DNA from 3 places in the Sinomonas soli genome. Region 2 is predicted to be linked to each of the others. Evidence: riboswitches for the same ligand, from Rfam matches in the RefSeq annotation. Region 2 holds a riboswitch; each other region holds the start of a gene.

Region 1 (5,665 bases), on a different contig from region 2:
GGATCCTCCCACGCGATCACGAGCGGCTCCCAGCCGTGCAGCTCGGGACCGGACGGCGGCTGGTAGTCGGGCTTGTGGACGTCGCCGGCATGCATGATCCGGGAGAGCCGGTGGACCCAGGGGATGCGCGTGTCGAGCTGGTTCCATACGAGCCCGGCCCGGCCGCCCGGACGGAGCAGCCGGGCCGCCTCGCGGGTCGCGGCAGCCGTATCGAACCAGTGCCAGGCCTGCGCAGCGACCACCACGTCTGTCGAGGCGGGCGGCAGTCCCGTCCTCTCGGCGGGCGCGGCGACGCACGTGACGGAGGGCAGCCTGGCGGCGAGCTGGGCCAGCATGTCCGCGGACGGGTCCACGGCCGTCACGGCGAGGCCCCGGGCGACGAGCAGCTCGGTGAACTTGCCGGTCCCGGCGCCGAGGTCCACCGCGGTGCGCGCCCCGTCCGGCACGATCCAGTCGGCCGCCTGCACCGGATAGCCCGGGCGGACCCGCTCGTAGTGCTCGCCGCCTGCGGCGAAGGCCCCGGCGAGCTCACGCCGCCGGGCATCGTCGAACTTCGGCCCGCCCCGTCCCATAGTCCCTCCCGAGCCCTAGTCCTCCCAGAGGATTCCGGCTCACCACTCTACGGTGCGCGGACGACGCCGTTCAGTCGCCGGGGGTGCACGGCGCGGCCCCCGCGGTGCCCGGCGTGTTCGGCGCCCAGTCGGGGAACGGGCGGGTGTCCCGGGCCGGCACCCAGCGCCCGGCGTCGATCGCGTAGTCGATGCCCAGCCCCACCTCCACGAGCTGCCGGACCGCCGCGACGAGCCGCTCGACGTCCTCGAGCCTCGACCCGACGCCGAAGCTGGCCCGCAGCGACCCCGCGGGCAGGCCCAGCCGGGTCAGGGCAGGGTGGGCGCAGAACCTCCCGTCGCGCACGCCGATGCCGTGCTCGGCAGAGAGGTAGGCGGCCGCGAGGCCCGCGTCGTAGCCGGCGACCGAGAAGTTCACCACGCCGATCGCCGACGGTGCGTCGGCGAAGAGCCGGTGGACGCCGACGCCGTCGACCGTCTCCAGCCCCTCCACGAGCGCGGCGCGCAGCTGCTCCTCGTGCCGCGCCCACGCAGCGGGGTCAAGGGAGCCGAGTGCCTGGGCGGCGCGGGCGAGCGTCGCGGCGCCGAGGACGTTGGGGGAACCGGCCTCGTGGCGGGCGGGGCCGGCCGCCCAGGCCACGGATTCGAGCCGCACCTCGCTGACCGCGCCCCCGCCGGCGAGGTGCGGGCGGCCGGCGTCGAGCCAGTCGGGGCGGCCCACGAGCACGCCGCTGCCGAAGGGGGCGTAGAGCTTGTGGCCCGAGAATGCGAGGTAGTCGATGTCCGTCCCGGAGGCGGGGCCGCCGGCCATGCGGATCCGGCGGTGCGGGGCGAGCTGCGCGGCGTCGACGAGGATCCTCGCGCCGTGGCGGTGGGCGAGGGAGGCGAGCTCGGCGAGGGGCAGGACCTCGCCGGTGACGTTGGAGGCGCCCGTGACGGCGAGCAGGCCCACCCCGCCCCGGGCGAGCTCGGCACCGAGGCGCCCGAGCGTCTCGGCGACCGTGTCCGCGGCGACGACGCTGCGGTGCGGGCGCCCCTGCCAGGGCAGGAGGTTCGCGTGGTGCTCGATGTCGAGGTAGAGGACGTCGAGGCCGGGCGGGACGCAGCCGGCGAGGAGGTTGAGGGAGTCGGTGGTGTTGCGCGTGAACACGACCGCGTCGTCGGGCCTCGCCCCGACGAAGCCGCGCACGATCCCGCGGGCGTTCTCGTAGACGCTCGTGCTGATCTGCGACGCGTAGCCGGCGCCGCGGTGCACGCTGGCGTAGAAGGGCAGCACTTCGGTGAGGTAGTCGGCGACCTCGGCCAGGGCAGGGGCCGACGCCGCGTAGTCGAGGTTCGCGTACCGGACGCTCCCGCCGCCCACGAGGGGCGCGGCGAGATCGGCGCCGACGACGGCGGCGAGCGGCTCGAGCGCGTCCGGGTACCGGGCGCTCAGCCCGGAAGCGGCGGCGGTGGGGGACAGGACAGTGCTCATCGGCGTTCCTCACGAACGAGGGACCCTCGGGTCCGCGCTTGCCGTGTCCGCTCCGGACCGGCCCGGTCGTCACCCGGGGCACCCCGCCGCGTCAGGGAGGGTTGCCGGCCAGCAAACCGGGGTTTCGCGCTGGCACTCGTGACCTTGGGAAAGACCCTAGGGCACCGCCGCCGGGGCGCGCACGCCGACCGGGCCGGGGCAGGCCAGTGTGACGAACGGTGACCGGCGCGCGCCGGGGGCGTCGGCCCGCGTCATCTCTGCAGCAGGTCGTCGCGGCCCGGGCTGAGCTTCTCGAGCACCTCGGAGTGCAGGATGCCGTTCGTCGCGAGCGCGTTGCCGCCCCACGGGCCGTCCTGCCCGTCGAGCGAGGTGAAGCGCCCGCCGGCCTCGGTGACGATCGGCACGAGCGCTGCCATGTCGTAGAGCGCGAGCTCGGGCTCGGTGGCGATGTCGACGGCGCCCTCGGCGACGAGGCAGTAGGACCAGAAGTCCCCGTAGGCCCGGGTGCGCCAGACCTCGTCGGTCAGGCCGATGAAGTCCTCGAGGCTGCCGCGCTCCCTCCAGCCGGAGAGCGAGGAGTAGGACAGGGAGGCGTCCTGCAGCTTCGACACGTCGGAGACCTTCAGCCGCGTCGCCGAGGCGAGGGACCGCCCGGTGTAGGCGCCGGTGCCCCTGGCCGCCCACCACCGCCGCCCGAGGGCCGGGGCGCTGACCACGCCGACCACGATCTCGTCGCCGTCGGCCAGGGCAATCAGGGTGGCCCACACGGGTACGCCCCGGACGAAGTTCTTGGTGCCGTCGATCGGGTCGATGATCCAGCGCCGCGACCCGTGCCCCGTGGTGCCGAACTCCTCGCCCACCACCGCGTCGCGCGGCCGCGAGCGGGAGAGCTGGCCGCGGATCGACTCCTCGGCGGCGCGGTCGGCATCGGTGACCGGGGTGAGGTCCGGCTTCGTCTCCACCTTCAGGTCGAGGGCCTTGAACCGCTCCATCGTCTGGGCGTCGACCGAGTCCGCCAGGACATGGGCGAGGCGGAGGTCGTCGTTGTAGGAGGTCTCGGTCGCTGAGGTCATGGACCCCACGCTATCCCGTGGGGCGCGCCACAGCCGCGAGGCGCAGCGTAGGCGGGGCAGCGCCTAGACCCCGAGCTCCTTCTCCTCCGCCGCCTCCTCGCGCGGTCCTGCCCCGAGGAGGCGGCGCAGCGACGCGAGGCGGGCCGGGCCGGCGTCGCCCGCGTGGCCGCGCGCCACCCACGCGTCGAGGCCGCAGTGCACCGCCGCCGCGTCATGCCGGCAGCCGCGCTCGCACGCCTCGATCCCCGGCTCGAGGTCGCCGAAGGCGTGCAGGATCCGGTCCGGGTCCACGTGCGCGAGCCCGAAGGAGCGGATGCCGGGCGTGTCGATGATCCAGCTGCCGGGCGGGGCGTCCGCGAGGCGCAGCGCGAGCGCCGAGGAGGAGGTGTGCCGGCCGCGCCCGGTCACCGCGTTGACGCCGCCCGTGGCGCGGTCTGCGCCGGTGAGCGCGTTGACCATGGTCGACTTGCCCACGCCCGAGTGGCCCAGGAGCACGGTGACATGGCCCTCGAGCTGCGCGCGGAGCCGGTCGACGGCCTCCTTGTCGAGCGTGGCCGAGCGGCCCTCCTCGGGCTGCATGCCCGCTGCGGTCTCCTCGGCGGTGCGGCTCACCACGACGGTGAGGGGCAGGAGCCGGTAGTTGGCCAGGAGCGCGGCGGGATCCTTCAGGTCCGCCTTCGTCACGAGCAGGAGCGGCTCGATCCCCGCGTCATAGGCCGCGACGAGGGCGCGGTCGATGAATCCGGTGCGGGGCTCCGGATTGGCGGCGGCGACCACGATCACGAGCTGGTCCGCGTTCGCCACGACGACGCGCTCGATGGGGTCGGTGTCATCGGCGCTGCGCCGCAGGACGGTCGAGCGCTCCTCGATCCGGACGAGCCGTGCGAGCGTATCGGGGCGGCCGCTCACGTCGCCGACGAGGCCGACGAAGTCGCCGGGCACCACCGGCGTGCGGCGCAGCTCCCGGGCACGCGCGGCGATCACCACCCGCTCCTGGGGCGTGTCCTCGTCGAGGACCGCCGTGTAGCGCCCACGGTCGACCGTGACGATGCGGCCCACGACCGCGTCGTCGTGGCTCGGCCGGTCCTTGGTGCGCGGCCGGCTCCCGCGCTTGTTCGGGCGGACGCGGACATCGCTCTCGTCCCACTCGCGCTGCCCCATGCTACGAGGTGGCCCCCGCCTGCGCGTGCTGGCCCAGCATGCGCGCCCACATCTCGGGGAATTCCGGCATGGTCTTGGCGGTCGTGGCGATGTCCTCGACCTCGACGCCGGGCACGGCGAGGCCCAGGATGGCCCCTGCCGTGGCCATGCGGTGGTCCGCGTACGAGTGCACGACGCCGCCGTGCAGCGGCGCAGGCCTGATGACCAGTCCGTCCTCGGTCTCCTCGGCGTCCCCGCCCAGCCTCGTGATCTCGGCCACGAGGGCCGCGAGCCGGTCGGTCTCGTGGCCCCGCAGGTGCGCGATGCCGGTGAGGCGTGAGGGCGAGTCCGCGAGGGCGCACAGCGCCGCGACGGTCGGGGCGAGCTCGCTCGTGTCGGCGAGGTCCGCACCTGTGATGCGATCGCCGCCGCAGACGGTGAGGGTGCCGGCGTCGAGGCTCACGCGGGCGCCGAGGCGCGGGAGGATCTCGCGCCAGGCGTCGCCGACCTGGGTCGTGTGCTCGGGCCAGTTGGGCACGCGGACGGTGCCACGGGTGGCGAGCGCCGCGGCGAGGAACGGGCCGGCGTTGGAGAGGTCCTGCTCGATCCGGACGTCGAAGGCCCGGATCGGCCCGGGCGCGACGACCCAGTGGTGGGGGACCGTGTCGTCGACCTCCACGCCCACGCCCCGGAGGACCTCGACGGTCATCGAGATGTGGTCCAGGCTCGGCACCGGGCCGCCGACGTGCTCGAGGTGGAGCCCGTCGGCGAAGCGCGCGCCCGCGAGCAGCAGGGCGGAGACGAACTGGCTAGAGCCGCCCGCATCGACGGCGACGTGGCCCCCGCGCACCGCGCCGGTGCCGTGCACCGTGAACGGCAGCGAGCGGGGCGTGCCGCCGTCGGGCGACGTGAGCTCGACGCCGAGCGCACGGAGGGCATCGATGACGGGTCCCATGGGGCGGACCCGCGCATGCGGATCGCCGTCGAACGCGATGTCCCCGCGGGCGAGCGCCGCGAGCGGCGGCACGAAGCGCATCACTGTGCCGGCCAGCCCGCAGTCCACGGACGTGCGGCCGAGATCGGCGGCGGGGCCGTGGGGGGCCGGGGTGATCTCGAGGTCGGGTCCGTACTCGCCGTCGCCCTCGGCCTCCGTCACGGTGGCGCCGAGCGCGCGCAGGGCCCCGACCATGAGGGCGGAGTCGCGCGAATGGAGCGGCGCCCGCAGGCGCGAGGGGCCGTCGGCGAGGGCCGCCAGCACCAGGTAGCGGTTGGTCAGCGACTTCGAGCCGGGCACGGTGACGGTGGCGTCGACCGGCCCGTCGGCGAAGGGCGCCGGCCAGTGGCTCACGAGAGGACGTCCGAGGCGGCGCTGGCCGCTTCCTTCGCCGCGGAGCGCACGGTGTGCTGCG
Region 2 (5,665 bases):
CCTCAACGCCGAGTGGGCCAACAAGGCCGCGGGCATCGTCGGCTATGGCTCGGCGATGGGCGCGAGGGCGGTCGAGCACTTGCGTGGGGTGCTGTCCGAGCTGCAGGTCGCGCACGTCCAGAAGACCGGGATGTTCTCCCTCTTCAGCGACTTCGAGGACTTCTCGGTGTTCAAGCCGACGGATCTGCAGGCTGCATCGGTGGACCCCATGCTCGATCAGCTCGTCTCCTGGACCGCCGCGTTCGCGAAGGTCCGCGCCGGCGAGCTCGAGGCCGCCGCGGTCTGATCCGGGGACGCCACAGACCCCTCAACACCGCGCCAGAGACCCCTCAACCCATCTGAATGGTTGCGGGGTCTCTGGCATCGCCTTGCGGGGTCTCTGGCGACCCCGATGCGCGCTCACCGGGCGGCGAGGACCTTGGCGATCTCGGCGATGCACGGCTCGTTCTGCAGGCTCGTCGTGTCCCCGAGCGGGGTGCCCTCGAACAGCTGCGTGAGCAGGCGGCGCATGATCTTCCCCGAGCGCGTCTTGGGCACGTCCGGCACCACGACGATCTCGCGCGGCTTGGCGATCGGGCCGATCTCCTGCGCCACGTGCGCGCGCAGGGCCGTGGCCAGGTCCGTCTCGAGTGCCGCCGCCGCGTCCGGATTGACGACGACGAATGCCGCCACCGCATGCCCCGTCACCGCATCCGCCACGGGGCAGACGCCCGCCTCGACCACGGCCGGATGCGAGACGAGCGCCGACTCGATCTCGATCGTGGAGAGCCGGTGCCCCGAGACGTTGAGGACGTCGTCGGTGCGGCCGAGGATCCAGGTGTCGCCGTCGGCGTCGTACTTCGCGCCGTCGCCGGCCAAGAACCAGCCCTGAGCGGCGTACTTGCGCCAGTAGGAGTCCAGGTACCGCTGGGGATTGCCCCAGACCGTCCGCGCCATGGCGGGACCGGTCGCGGTGACCACGATGTTCCCCTGCACGCCCGGCGGGACCGGGGTGCCGGCGTCGTCCACGATGGCCGTGGCGAGGCCGGGCAGCGCCGTAGTGGCACACCCGGGCTTGAACGTCGTCGCCGTCTGCCGCGGCGACAGCACCGTCGAGCCGGTTTCGGACTGCCACCACGTGTCCACCATCGGCGCCTCGCCGCGGCCGACCGTCGAGCGCAGCCACCGCCACGCCTCCGGGTTGACCGCCTCGCCCACGGTGCCGCAGACCCGGACCGAGGAGAAGTCGTACTCCGCGGGCACCCCGTCCGGGAACCAGCCCATGAGGGAACGCACCAGGGTGGGCGCGGTGTAGTAGCTTGTGACGCCGTAGCGCTGGATGATCTCGAAGTGGCGGCCCGGGTGCGGCGTGTTGGGTGTGCCCTCGAAGATCACCTGCGTGACGCCGTTGGAGAGCGGGCCGTAGATCTCGTAGGTGTGCGCCGTGACCCAGGCGAGGTCCGCGGTGCACCAGTGCACGTCCGCGTCCCGCAGCGTCGGGTCCGGGTTCGCGAAGAGGTACTCGTGGCTCCATGACGCCTGCGTGAGGTAGCCGCCGGTCGTGTGGACCAGGCCCTTGGGCTTCCCCGTGGTCCCGGAGGTGTACATGATGAACAGCGGCGTCTCGGCGTCGAACGCCTCCGCCTCGTGCGTGTCCGGCTGCGCGTCGACGAGCTCGTGCCACCACACGTCGCGACCCGGCGTCCACGCGATCTCGGAGCCCGTCCGGCGGATCACCAGGACATGTTCGACGGCGTTGTCCCCGCCGGCCGCTCCGCCGCGCACCGCGGCGTCGGCATTGTCCTTGACCGGCACGGCGGTGCCGCGGCGGTGCTGGCCATCGGTGGTGACGAGCAGCTTCGCGCCGGTGTCCTCGACCCGGAAGCGCAGGGCTTCGGCGGAGAAGCCGCCGAACACGAGCGAGTGCACCGCGCCGATCCGGGCGCACGCGAGCGTGATCACCACGGTCTCGACGAGCACGGGCAGGTAGATGACCACGCGGTCGCCTTTGCCGACGCCGAGCGCGAGCAGCGCGTTCGCGGCCTGGGCGACCCGGCGCGCCAGGTCCGCGTAGGTGACGGTGACGCGGTCGCCGGGCTCGCCCTCGAAGTGCAGGGCGACCTTGTCACCGCGCCCGGCGGCCACATGCCGGTCGGCGCAGTTCACGGCGGCGTTCAGGGTCCCGCCCTCGAACCAGCGGATCACGGGCGGCTCGTCCGCCTCGGCGTCCGCGGGCACCCAGGTGTGGGCGGTGTCCCATCCCCGTTCCCATGTGAGGCGCCGCGCGGCGTCCTCCCAGAACGCGATGCGTCCGGGATCCGTCTGCGGGGCGGCCTCCGCGGCGGAGGCAGGCGTGTGGGTCTCGAGGACAGAAGTCATGGTTCTCGCTCCATCGGTCCTGGCGGTAGCACCGGTGTCCCGCGGGCGGGGCCATGGTTGCTGCGGCGTCAGGGAGCCAGGTCTCTCAGCCGCTCGGGATGGTCACCTCACTGTTGCGCGCCCGGCGCAAGTGGGGCAAAAGAGGGCGCGGCCACCGCGTAACAAACATCAATGTTTCGTTCTGTGTCCCCCTCCGGCGGCGGATGGTGGACGCCCCCGAGGCGCCTTCCGTAGGGTGGAAGACAGGATCAAGAGTCCCGGCGCGTAGCTCTGGCTGGCCGGGCGGCAACCCTCTCCCGTAGTGGGGTGCCCCAGATGAGGATCCGGCCGCGGTGGACATCCGCGGCAAGTACGGCGCCCGGGACCGCGGGCGTCCGGCCGTTTCGCTGGAGGAACCCATGACTGCGACCCCGCTCGACCTTGTGACCGGTGCCGACCTGCGCCGCGCCATGGGGTGCTGGGCCACGGGGATCGCCGTCATCACCACCTCGGACGGCGGCACCCTCGCCGGCCTCGTGAGCAACTCGTTCACGTCGATCAGCCTGGATCCGCCGCTCGTCTCGTGGGCGGTGGACAAGAAGTCGAGCTCGTTCGCGACCTGGATCAGCACCGAAAACTACGCCGTGCACATCCTGTCCGAGTCCCGCCGGGACCTCGTGCAGCGGTTCGCGGCGAAGGGGACGGACAAGTTCGCGGGCCTCGCCTGGGAGCCCGGCGTGCTGGGTTCCCCGATCGTGGCCCACGATGTCCCGCGCGTTGAGTGTCGTCTCTGGCAGCGGGTGGACGCAGGGGACCACGTCATCCTGATCGGCGAGGTGGCCAGCATCTCGGACCAGGACGGCTTCCTCCCCCTGACCAACCACGTGTACTGGGCGAAGTAGGCCGACGGCGTACAGCCACGGGCTGCCGGGGCCCCGGCTCCGCCTCTACGGAGGGGGCCCCGGCACACCCGTACCGCGACGTACTCTGGAGGGGTGTCCCTCGATGTGCTCGGGCCGCTGCGGCAGCGCCTCCGTCTGACCTTCGCCGGCGAGTCGGAGACCGTCCCGGCGTGGGAGACCGCGCTCGAGGACGGCGACGACGCGGGCTTCTTCCCGCCTGACTCCACCGTCTGGGCGGTGCATGGCTCGATGTCCACGATCGCCGCGGGCATCCGGGCCCTGCTCACCCAAGCCCTCCATCCCGGCGTCCTGGCCGGCGTCGTGGACCATTCCAACTACCGCGCGGACCCCCTCGGCCGCCTCGCCGGGACCATCCGCTGGATCTTCTCCGTGACGTACGGCGACACCGCGGCCGCGAAGGCCGCCTGCGCGTGGGTGCGCCGGATTCACGAGCCGGTGACCGGCACCTACGTGTCCCCGCGCGGCGACTATGAGCAGTACTCCGCCAACGATCCGGCCCTGGCCGAGTGGGTCCACATCGCCTTCACCGACGCGTTCCTGCGCAGCTACGAGGCCTTCCACGGGCCCGTTCCCGGCGGCGCCGACCGGTACGTGGCGGAGTGGGCCACGGCCGGCGAGCTCATGGGCATCGCGGACCCGCCCCGCACCGAGGCGGCCCTCGCCGACCGCATCAGGGCGTACGACGCCGCGGGGCAGCTCTCCGGCGGACCCCGCGTCGACGACGTGGTCGCCTTCATCCGGCGGCCGCCGCTCGATCCGCTCCTGAAGCCCGGCTACGCGCTGCTCTTCGGCGCGGTCCTCGACACGCTTCCGCCGCGGCATCTGGAGCTGCTGGGGCTCTCGCGCCCCCGGCTCGGGCCCGTGCCGCTGCCGCTGGCCGGCGCCGCGAAGGCGACGCTCGGCGTCGTCGGCCGTGCCCTCGGCCCGATGGCGCCGAGCGAGGCCGCCGCCCGGAGGCGCCTCGCCCGCCTAGGCGTCCTCTGAGGCCCTCCCCGCGGTACCCATCCCCGGCGTCCCCACCCCCGGCCCCCTAGGGTTGAGGGGTCATGTCCCAGCGTTGAGGGGTCATGTCCCTACAGCGCGGGTGTTCCCCGCTGGACAATGGGCGCATGTGGATCGCCTGGATCGAATTCGACCTGCTCCTCGGCGACGTGCACTCGCTCAAGGAGAAGCGCTCCCTGGTGCGGCCGATCGTCGCGGAGCTGCGCCGCCGGTTCGATCTCTCCGCGGCCGAGGTCGGGGACCTGGACCTGCATCGGCGGGCGCTGATCGGCGCCGCCCTCGTGAGCGCGGACCGGGCGCACGCGGTGGAGGTGCTCGACGCCGTCGAACGCTTCGTCGCCGGGCGCCCGGAGGCCGAGCTGCTCAGCGCCCGCCGGCGCGAGGCGCGCAGCGACGACTGACCGAGCGGGCCCGGACTGCAGACGGTCAGCGCACGAAGAGCATGAGCACGTGCAGCGCGCTCAGGGCGACCCCCGCGACCGCCATCGCAGACACCCGCGCCGCCCGCACCTTGGAGCGGGCGAAGGATCCCCACGCGGCGAAGGCCGAGCCCAGGAGGGGGCCGGCGGCGAGGAAGGCGCCGATCCACGGGACGGCGCCGAGGGTCAGGGCCAGGATGCCGAGACCGAGCGCGACCCCGCCCAGGCCGGTCGCGAGCCGGGAGACGGGCTTCGGCGGCCTCCGCTCGGATGCCCGCCGCTGTGGGGCGGGGGCGGCCGACGCCGGGCCGCCTCCAGCGCGGACGACCTCGCCGCGGCGGCTGCCGTCCGGCAGGAGGCCGTCCAGCCCGCGGCCGGACGCGGCCGCGTCGGGCGGGACCCCGTCCGGCCAGTAGGCGCTGGGGTCCCGGTAGGGATTCCGCCGAGGGGCGTTGCCGGGGATGGTCACCGTCCCATTATGGGCGGCGGCCGCCGTGCGTGTCCTCAGGGTTCACCCTGAGCAGACCCCGGATCCGCAGGCGCCCCCCATATGCCCTGCGCTTCGGTCACAGCCCTGCGCTGAAGGCCGGGGCAATGACCGAAGCGCAGGGCATTTCCTCTCCGCGGAGGCGGCGGAGGCCGCGGACATCCCGAGGGAGGCCCAGCGCCTCAGGGCCCCGGCCGAGGCGTACTCCTCCGGCGACACTCCGTACGCGCACGTGAACTCGCGCGTGAGCTGGGCAGCGGGGATGCCGGAGCACGCGGCGAGGGCGAAGGCCGCGACGTCGAGCGGGAGCCGCCGGGCGCCGTCGTGCGCGGCCCGGACCCTCCTCGCGTCGTCCCGGTCGATCAGATCCCGGAGGCGCCGCACCCGCACGAGCTCGCGCGGGCACGGCGCGGGCGCGCGGGCCGGAGCCCACGCGGGGTGGCACATCAGCGCAGCTCTTGGATGCGGACGAGGTTGCCGGCCGGGTCGCGGAAGGC
Region 3 (5,665 bases), on a different contig from region 2:
GCGTCGAGCTCGAGAAGAACACCGCCTCGGCGTGCTTCGCGGCGAACGCCTTCCCGCGGGCCGAGGCCCCGGCCTGGAACAGCAGGGGGGTCCGCTGCGGGGAGGCCCCGACCAAGGCGGGGCCGGGCACCCGGTAGGCGTCGCCGCCGTGCGCGATCCCCCGCACCCCGGCGGGGTTCGTGAAGACGTTCGCCACGGGGTCGGCGACCAGCGCGCCGTCGTCCACCGAGCCCTCCCACAGCTTGTAGGCGACGTCCATGAACTCCTCGGCCCGGTCGTACCGCTCGTCGTGCGGCACCTGCGTGTCGAGGCCGAGGTTCCGCGCCGCCGACTCCTGGTACGAGGTGACGATGTTCCACGCGAGCCGGCCGCCGGTGAGGTGGTCGAGCGTGCCGAACCTGCGGGCCAGCAGGTACGGGTGGTCGTAGGTGACCGAGGCGGTGACGCCGAAGCCGAGCCGCTCGGTCGCCGCCGCCAGCGCGGACACGATCAGCAGCGGGTCGAGGGCCGGGTACTGCACCCCACCGCGCACGGCGGCGTCGGCGCTGCCGCCGTAGACGTCGTACTGCCCGAGCACGTCCGCGAAGAAGATCCCGTGGAAGCCGCCGTCCTCGAGGGCCTTGGCGAGCTGCGTCCAGTAGCCGAGCTCGGCGAAGCGGTGGGCCTGCGAGTCGGGGTGCCGCCACAGGCCCGGCGACTGGTGCACCGGCACGAGCATCTCGAACGCATTCAGGAGCAGGGGCTTGGTCATGGGGTTCCTTCCGGGTTCGGGTGCGGTGGGCCGGGGCGGCGGCCGGCGGGCGGGTCTGCGGACGACGGCGGCCGGCGCCTCAGGCGCCCGCCCCGCCCTCCGCCGTGGCCGGCTGGGCGGCGCGCCGGCCGACCGGGTCCTTGGCGGCGAGTGCGGCCACGGTGGTGAGGACGCCGAGGACGGCGAACCAGCCGCACACAAGCCACGGCGTCCCGCCGCCGGCCTGGAGCAGGGCCGCGGCGACGAGCGGGGTGACGGCCGCGGAGAGCACGGTGCCGACCTGGTAGCCGAAGGACACCCCCGAGTAGCGCAGCTCGGTGGGGAACTGCTCGGCGAACCACGCGGCCTGCGGGCCGTAGATCGCATCGTGCAGGATATTCATCCCCACGAGCAGCACGAGCGGCAGGAAGGTCAGGCTGCCGTGGTCGAGGAACCAGAAGAACGGCCAGATGAGCACCACCACGCCCGCGGACGCAGCGACGGCGATGCGCCGGCGCCCGACGCGGTCCGAGAGCCAGCCCCAGAAGGGCCCCGAGAGCAGGCCGATGGCGGAGACGATGAGGATCGCGGCCAGGCCCGAGGTGGTGTCGTGGCGGCGGTCCTTGAGGTAGCCGAGGATGTACACGGTCATGAGCGTGTAGATGGCGGGCTGGACGAGGCGCATGCCGATGGTCACGAGGATCCCGCGCGGGTGCTCGCGCAGCACGCGCGCCACGGGGCGGGCCACGATGCCCTCGGAGTCCTTGACGGCCGTGAACTCCTCCGCGTCGGTCACGCCCAGGCGGATCCAGAGGCCGATGAGGACGAGGACGCCGGAGAGGAGGAACGGCAGCCGCCAGCCGAATGACTGGAACTGCTCGGGCGTGAGGAAGGCCTGGGTGAGCGCGTACGCGCCGGTGGCCAGGAGCATGCCGGCCGCCGAGCCGACCTGCGTGAACGAGCCGAACAGGCCCTTCCGCCCGGCCGGGGCGTGCTCGACCGAGAGCAGCGCGGAGCCGCCCCACTCGGCGCCGGCAGAGAGGCCCTGGATGAGCCGGAGTACCACGAGTCCCGCCACGGCGAGGATGCCGATGGAGGCATAGTTCGGCAGGACGCCGATGAGGGTGGAGGCGATGCCCATGGTCAGCAGGGAGGCCACGAGTAGGGCCTTGCGGCCGATCCGGTCCCCGAGGTGGCCGGAGATGACGCCGCCGAGGGGCCGCGCGATGAACCCGACCGCGTAGGTGGCGAATGAGGCCAGGACGCCGACGAGCGGGCTCGCGTCGGGGAAGAACTGCTTGTTGAACACGAGGGCCGAGGCCGTGCCGTAGAGGTAGAAGTCGTACCACTCGATGGTGGTGCCGACGAACGCGGAGGCGAGGATGCGGCGCTTGGCGCGCAGGGCGCTGCCGAGTCCCGGCTCGGTTCTCAGGAGGGTGGCCATGGAGGTCCTCTTCGGGTCGCGGCGCGAGGCTCGCTCAGGCGCCATACTTACGACGCCGGGGTCCCCGCGCCGTCGAATCCTCACCTGGGGCACCCCACTACAGCCGGAGGGTTGCCGTCCGGCAAGCCAGGGCTTGTTGCCGGAACTCTTGATTCTTCGCCCAGTCTGCCGGTGGGCTGCCCGCGGGACGAAAACGCGCCCGTCACGGAGGTTCACACAGGCCCCACCCGCCGTCTGGAGTTCAGTAGTCGGGGTTGCTCGGGATGATGAGCCCGGTCTCGTACCCGTAGACCACGGCCTGGACCCGGTCGCGCAGGTGCAGCTTCGTGAGGATCCGGCGCACATGGCTCTTCACAGTCGCCTCGGAGAGGAAGAACCGGTGCGCGATCTCAGCGTTGCTCAGGCCCTCGCAGATCGCCCGCAGGACCTCGAGCTCGCGTGGCGTCAGATCCTTCAGCAGGGGGTCCGGCGCGGTCCCCCCGTTGCCGCGCGCGGGCGCGCCGGCGCTGCGGACGTAGGTCTCGAGGAGGCGCTGGGTCACGCGGGGGCTCACGACGGCGTCCCCGCTCGCCACAAGGCGCACGGCCTGGACGAGTTCAGCCGGGGCCACGTCCTTGAGGAGGAACGCCGAGGCCCCGGCCTGGAGGCCGGAGAAGGCGTACTCATCGAGGTCGAACGTGGTGAGGATGATGACCCGGGCGGCGCTGTGGGCGGCCGCGATGCGGCGGGTTGCCTCGATGCCGTCCATGACGGGCATGCGCACGTCCATGAGCACGACGTCGGGCCGCAGCGATTCGGTGAGCTTTACGGCCTCGGCGCCGTTGCCCGCCTCGCCGACTACCTCGAGGTCCTCCTCGGACTCGAGGACGAGCCGGAAGCCCATCCGCAGGAGGGGCTGGTCGTCGACGAGGAGGAGCCGCAGGGACCCCTCGCCGTGCTGGTGTTCCGTCTCGCTCATGCGTCCCCCTCCGCCCGGTGCTGCTCGTCCCCATGCTGCTCGTCCCAGTGCAGCTCGGTCTCCACGGTCCATCCTCCCCCGGCCCGCGGTCCGGCGCGGAGGGTGCCGCCGTACAGCGCCGCGCGCTCGCGCATCCCCGCGATGCCGCCGCCCGTCCCGAGGCGGGGCTGCGCGCCGTCGGCCGCCGCGCCGTCGTTCTCGACCCGGATCCGCACGGTGCTGCCCTCCCTCGCCAGCCCGACCTCGGCGCGGGAGACACCGCGCCCGTACCGGAGCGCATTGGTCAGGGATTCCTGGACGATCCGGTAGACGGCGAGCTGGAAGGCCGGGTCCTTGGGCGGCGCGGCCCCGGTGAGGGTGAGGACGGCGGTGAGGCCGGCGGTCCGGAAGCCCGCGACGAGCGACTGGAGGCTCTCGGTCCCGGGGGCCGGGGCGAGGCTCGGGCCCGCCGCGGGCTCACGGAGCACCCCGAGGACGCGGCGCATGTCCGCCAGCGCTGTGCGCCCCGTCCGGGACAGCTCGCCGAGCACCTCCTGGGCGCGGTCCGGGTCCTTGGCGGCGATCTTCGCGGCGCCGTCGCTGAGGGCGACCATGACCGTGAGCGAGTGCGCGACGACGTCGTGCATCTCGCGGGCGATCCGGTTGCGCTCCTGGACCGAGGCCAGCTCGGCCCTGCGCATGGCCCACGCTCGGATCTCGGCCTGGTGCTCCCGGGTGCCGCGGACCCACGCCCCGAGACCGGTCGCGAGGACGTCCATCAGCAGCACGGAGACCGCCGCCACCAGGCCCACATAGCGGGCGTTCTCCGACGCCGCGGGCCCGCGGGGGCTGTAGACGAAGGCGTAGTAGGCCGAGGCGGGGACCGAGGCGAGCACGGAGGCGCCGAAGGCGATGAGTGCCGGGGCAGAGGCGGCCACGGCGTAGAGGGCGAAGAAGATCGCCGCGCTCATGACCGAACTGTTCGGGGACTGGTAGAGCAGGGCGGCGTCGATCGCGACGGTCACCACCAGCACGGCCCACGGCGACCGCCGCCGGCCCAGCAGGGCAGCCTGCTGGAGGGCCAGCAGGGCGAACTGCCACCAGTTCCCGTGGAGCGCGTACTCGGCGAAGAGCGGGGCCGCGAGGAACACGGCCGCGGCGACGACGATCCAGTCCATCGCCACCGGACGGTCCGCCAGGTACGCGCGGACGCGGCCCCGCCGTGGCGGGACCGCGAGGGCGAGCGCCTGCGCGCCGGGAGAGTGCACGGTCCTCCTAGACGTCCCGCTGCCTGAGCGTGGTGAAGGCAGCGAAGAGGAGCACCACCACGTAGGCGACGATGACCAGCGTGCCCTGCCAGGGCTCGAGGTACGCCGTGTTGAGCGGGTTGCCCGAGCCGGCCTCCATCATCGCGTTCGCGGCGTTCGTGGGGAGGTACTTGCGCGCCTCCTTGAAGAAGTCGTTCGGGATGAGCTGGAAGATGATCGGCAGGACGAACAGGGCCGCGACAAGGGTCACGATGGCCCCGGCCGAGTTCCGCAGGAGGGCGCCGAGGGAGAGGCCCATGAGGGCCACCGCCGCGACGTACGCTGCGCTCAGGAGCATGATGCGCTGGATGTCCCAGCTCGCCATGTCCAGGTGCAGGCTGTAGTTGCCGAGGATCGGCTGGGCTGCGAGGCCGCCGAGGAAGGCGCCGACGTAGGTGAGGACGAACCCGATGAGGATCGCGTACACGGCTTTGGCGGCGAGCACCGGCCAGCGCTTGGGGACGGCGGCGAAGGTGGCCCGGGACATGCCGGAGGTGAACTCCGCGCTGATGATGAGCACGGCCAGCGATCCGAGGATGAGCTGGGAGAACGAGACGCCGGCGACCGGGAGCTGCGGGAGGAGCGCCGAGACGTCGATGGCCTCTCGCGGGTTGGTCACGGTGCCGTTGTGCTGGGCCTGGGACACCTGGCCGAACCCCCAGGCCTGGAGGGCCGAGAACCCGACCATGAGCACCACGGAGCACAGCAGGAGGATCCGGGTTGACAGCAGCGAGAGGAGCTTGATGCGCTCGGAGTTGAGCACCCGGGGGAAGGTCGGGCCGCTGAGGGCCGGTGCCGCCGAGCGGCGGGCGTGCTGGACTGCGGTGCTCATCGGTTCGCCTCCTGGGTCTGGGCGGGGGTGCCCGCGGCGGTCTGGGCGGGTGCGGCGGGCCTGTGCCCGGCGTCGGGACGGTCGGAGCGGTACTCCACGTCATCCTTGGTGAGCTCGAGGTAGGCCTCCTCCAGGCTCGCCTGCAGCGGCGTGAGCTCGTAGACGAGGACGCCGGCGCCGAGCGCGGTCTGGGCGATCTCGCGCGGCTCGAGCCCGGAGACCTCGAGGAGCTCGCGTTCCTGGGTCTGGATGCTCACGCCCTCGCGGGCGAGGAGCGAGGCCAGCTGCTCGGGGCTGTCGGTGCGGACGCGGGTGCGGGCGCGGCCCTCGCCGTTGAGGATGTCCTGGATCGGGGCGTCCGCGATGATCTTCCCGCGGCCGATCACGATGAGGTGGTCCGCGGTCTGGGACATCT

The links. Region 2 has a riboswitch for S-adenosylmethionine ahead of ACYVKZ_RS07430 (flavin reductase family protein). Riboswitches for the same ligand answer to the same signal wherever they lie in the genome.
Region 1: another riboswitch for S-adenosylmethionine. It lies ahead of ACYVKZ_RS01550 (aminotransferase class V-fold PLP-dependent enzyme); the one in region 2 lies ahead of ACYVKZ_RS07430 (flavin reductase family protein).
Region 3: another riboswitch for S-adenosylmethionine. It lies ahead of ACYVKZ_RS13535 (MFS transporter); the one in region 2 lies ahead of ACYVKZ_RS07430 (flavin reductase family protein).

Annotation. Positions count from the first base shown of each region.
Region 1 covers NZ_BAAGSN010000003.1:79,635-85,299, forward strand. Annotated here, with positions in the region: gene ACYVKZ_RS01545 (class I SAM-dependent methyltransferase) at 1-572, opposite strand, end outside; gene ACYVKZ_RS01550 (aminotransferase class V-fold PLP-dependent enzyme) at 643-2,043, opposite strand; SAM riboswitch class IV at 2,073-2,187, opposite strand; gene hisN (histidinol-phosphatase) at 2,295-3,116, opposite strand; gene rsgA (ribosome small subunit-dependent GTPase A) at 3,180-4,277, opposite strand; gene aroA (3-phosphoshikimate 1-carboxyvinyltransferase) at 4,279-5,604, opposite strand; gene ACYVKZ_RS01570 (DoxX family protein) at 5,601-5,665, opposite strand, start outside.
Region 2 covers NZ_BAAGSN010000006.1:382,945-388,609, reverse strand. Annotated here, with positions in the region: gene ACYVKZ_RS07440 (NADPH-dependent FMN reductase) at 1-286, shown strand, start outside; gene acs (acetate--CoA ligase) at 400-2,358, opposite strand; SAM riboswitch class I at 2,366-2,463, opposite strand; SAM riboswitch class IV at 2,605-2,716, shown strand; gene ACYVKZ_RS07430 (flavin reductase family protein) at 2,757-3,239, shown strand; gene ACYVKZ_RS07425 (oxygenase MpaB family protein) at 3,333-4,244, shown strand; gene ACYVKZ_RS07420 (DUF503 domain-containing protein) at 4,370-4,663, shown strand; gene ACYVKZ_RS07415 (hypothetical protein) at 4,689-5,150, opposite strand; gene ACYVKZ_RS07410 (VOC family protein) at 5,615-5,665, opposite strand, start outside.
Region 3 covers NZ_BAAGSN010000015.1:22,871-28,535, forward strand. Annotated here, with positions in the region: gene ACYVKZ_RS13530 (LLM class flavin-dependent oxidoreductase) at 1-751, opposite strand, end outside; gene ACYVKZ_RS13535 (MFS transporter) at 831-2,174, opposite strand; SAM riboswitch class IV at 2,213-2,328, opposite strand; gene ACYVKZ_RS13540 (response regulator) at 2,416-3,132, opposite strand; gene ACYVKZ_RS13545 (sensor histidine kinase) at 3,129-4,379, opposite strand; gene ACYVKZ_RS13550 (ABC-2 transporter permease) at 4,387-5,250, opposite strand; gene ACYVKZ_RS13555 (ABC transporter ATP-binding protein) at 5,247-5,665, opposite strand, start outside.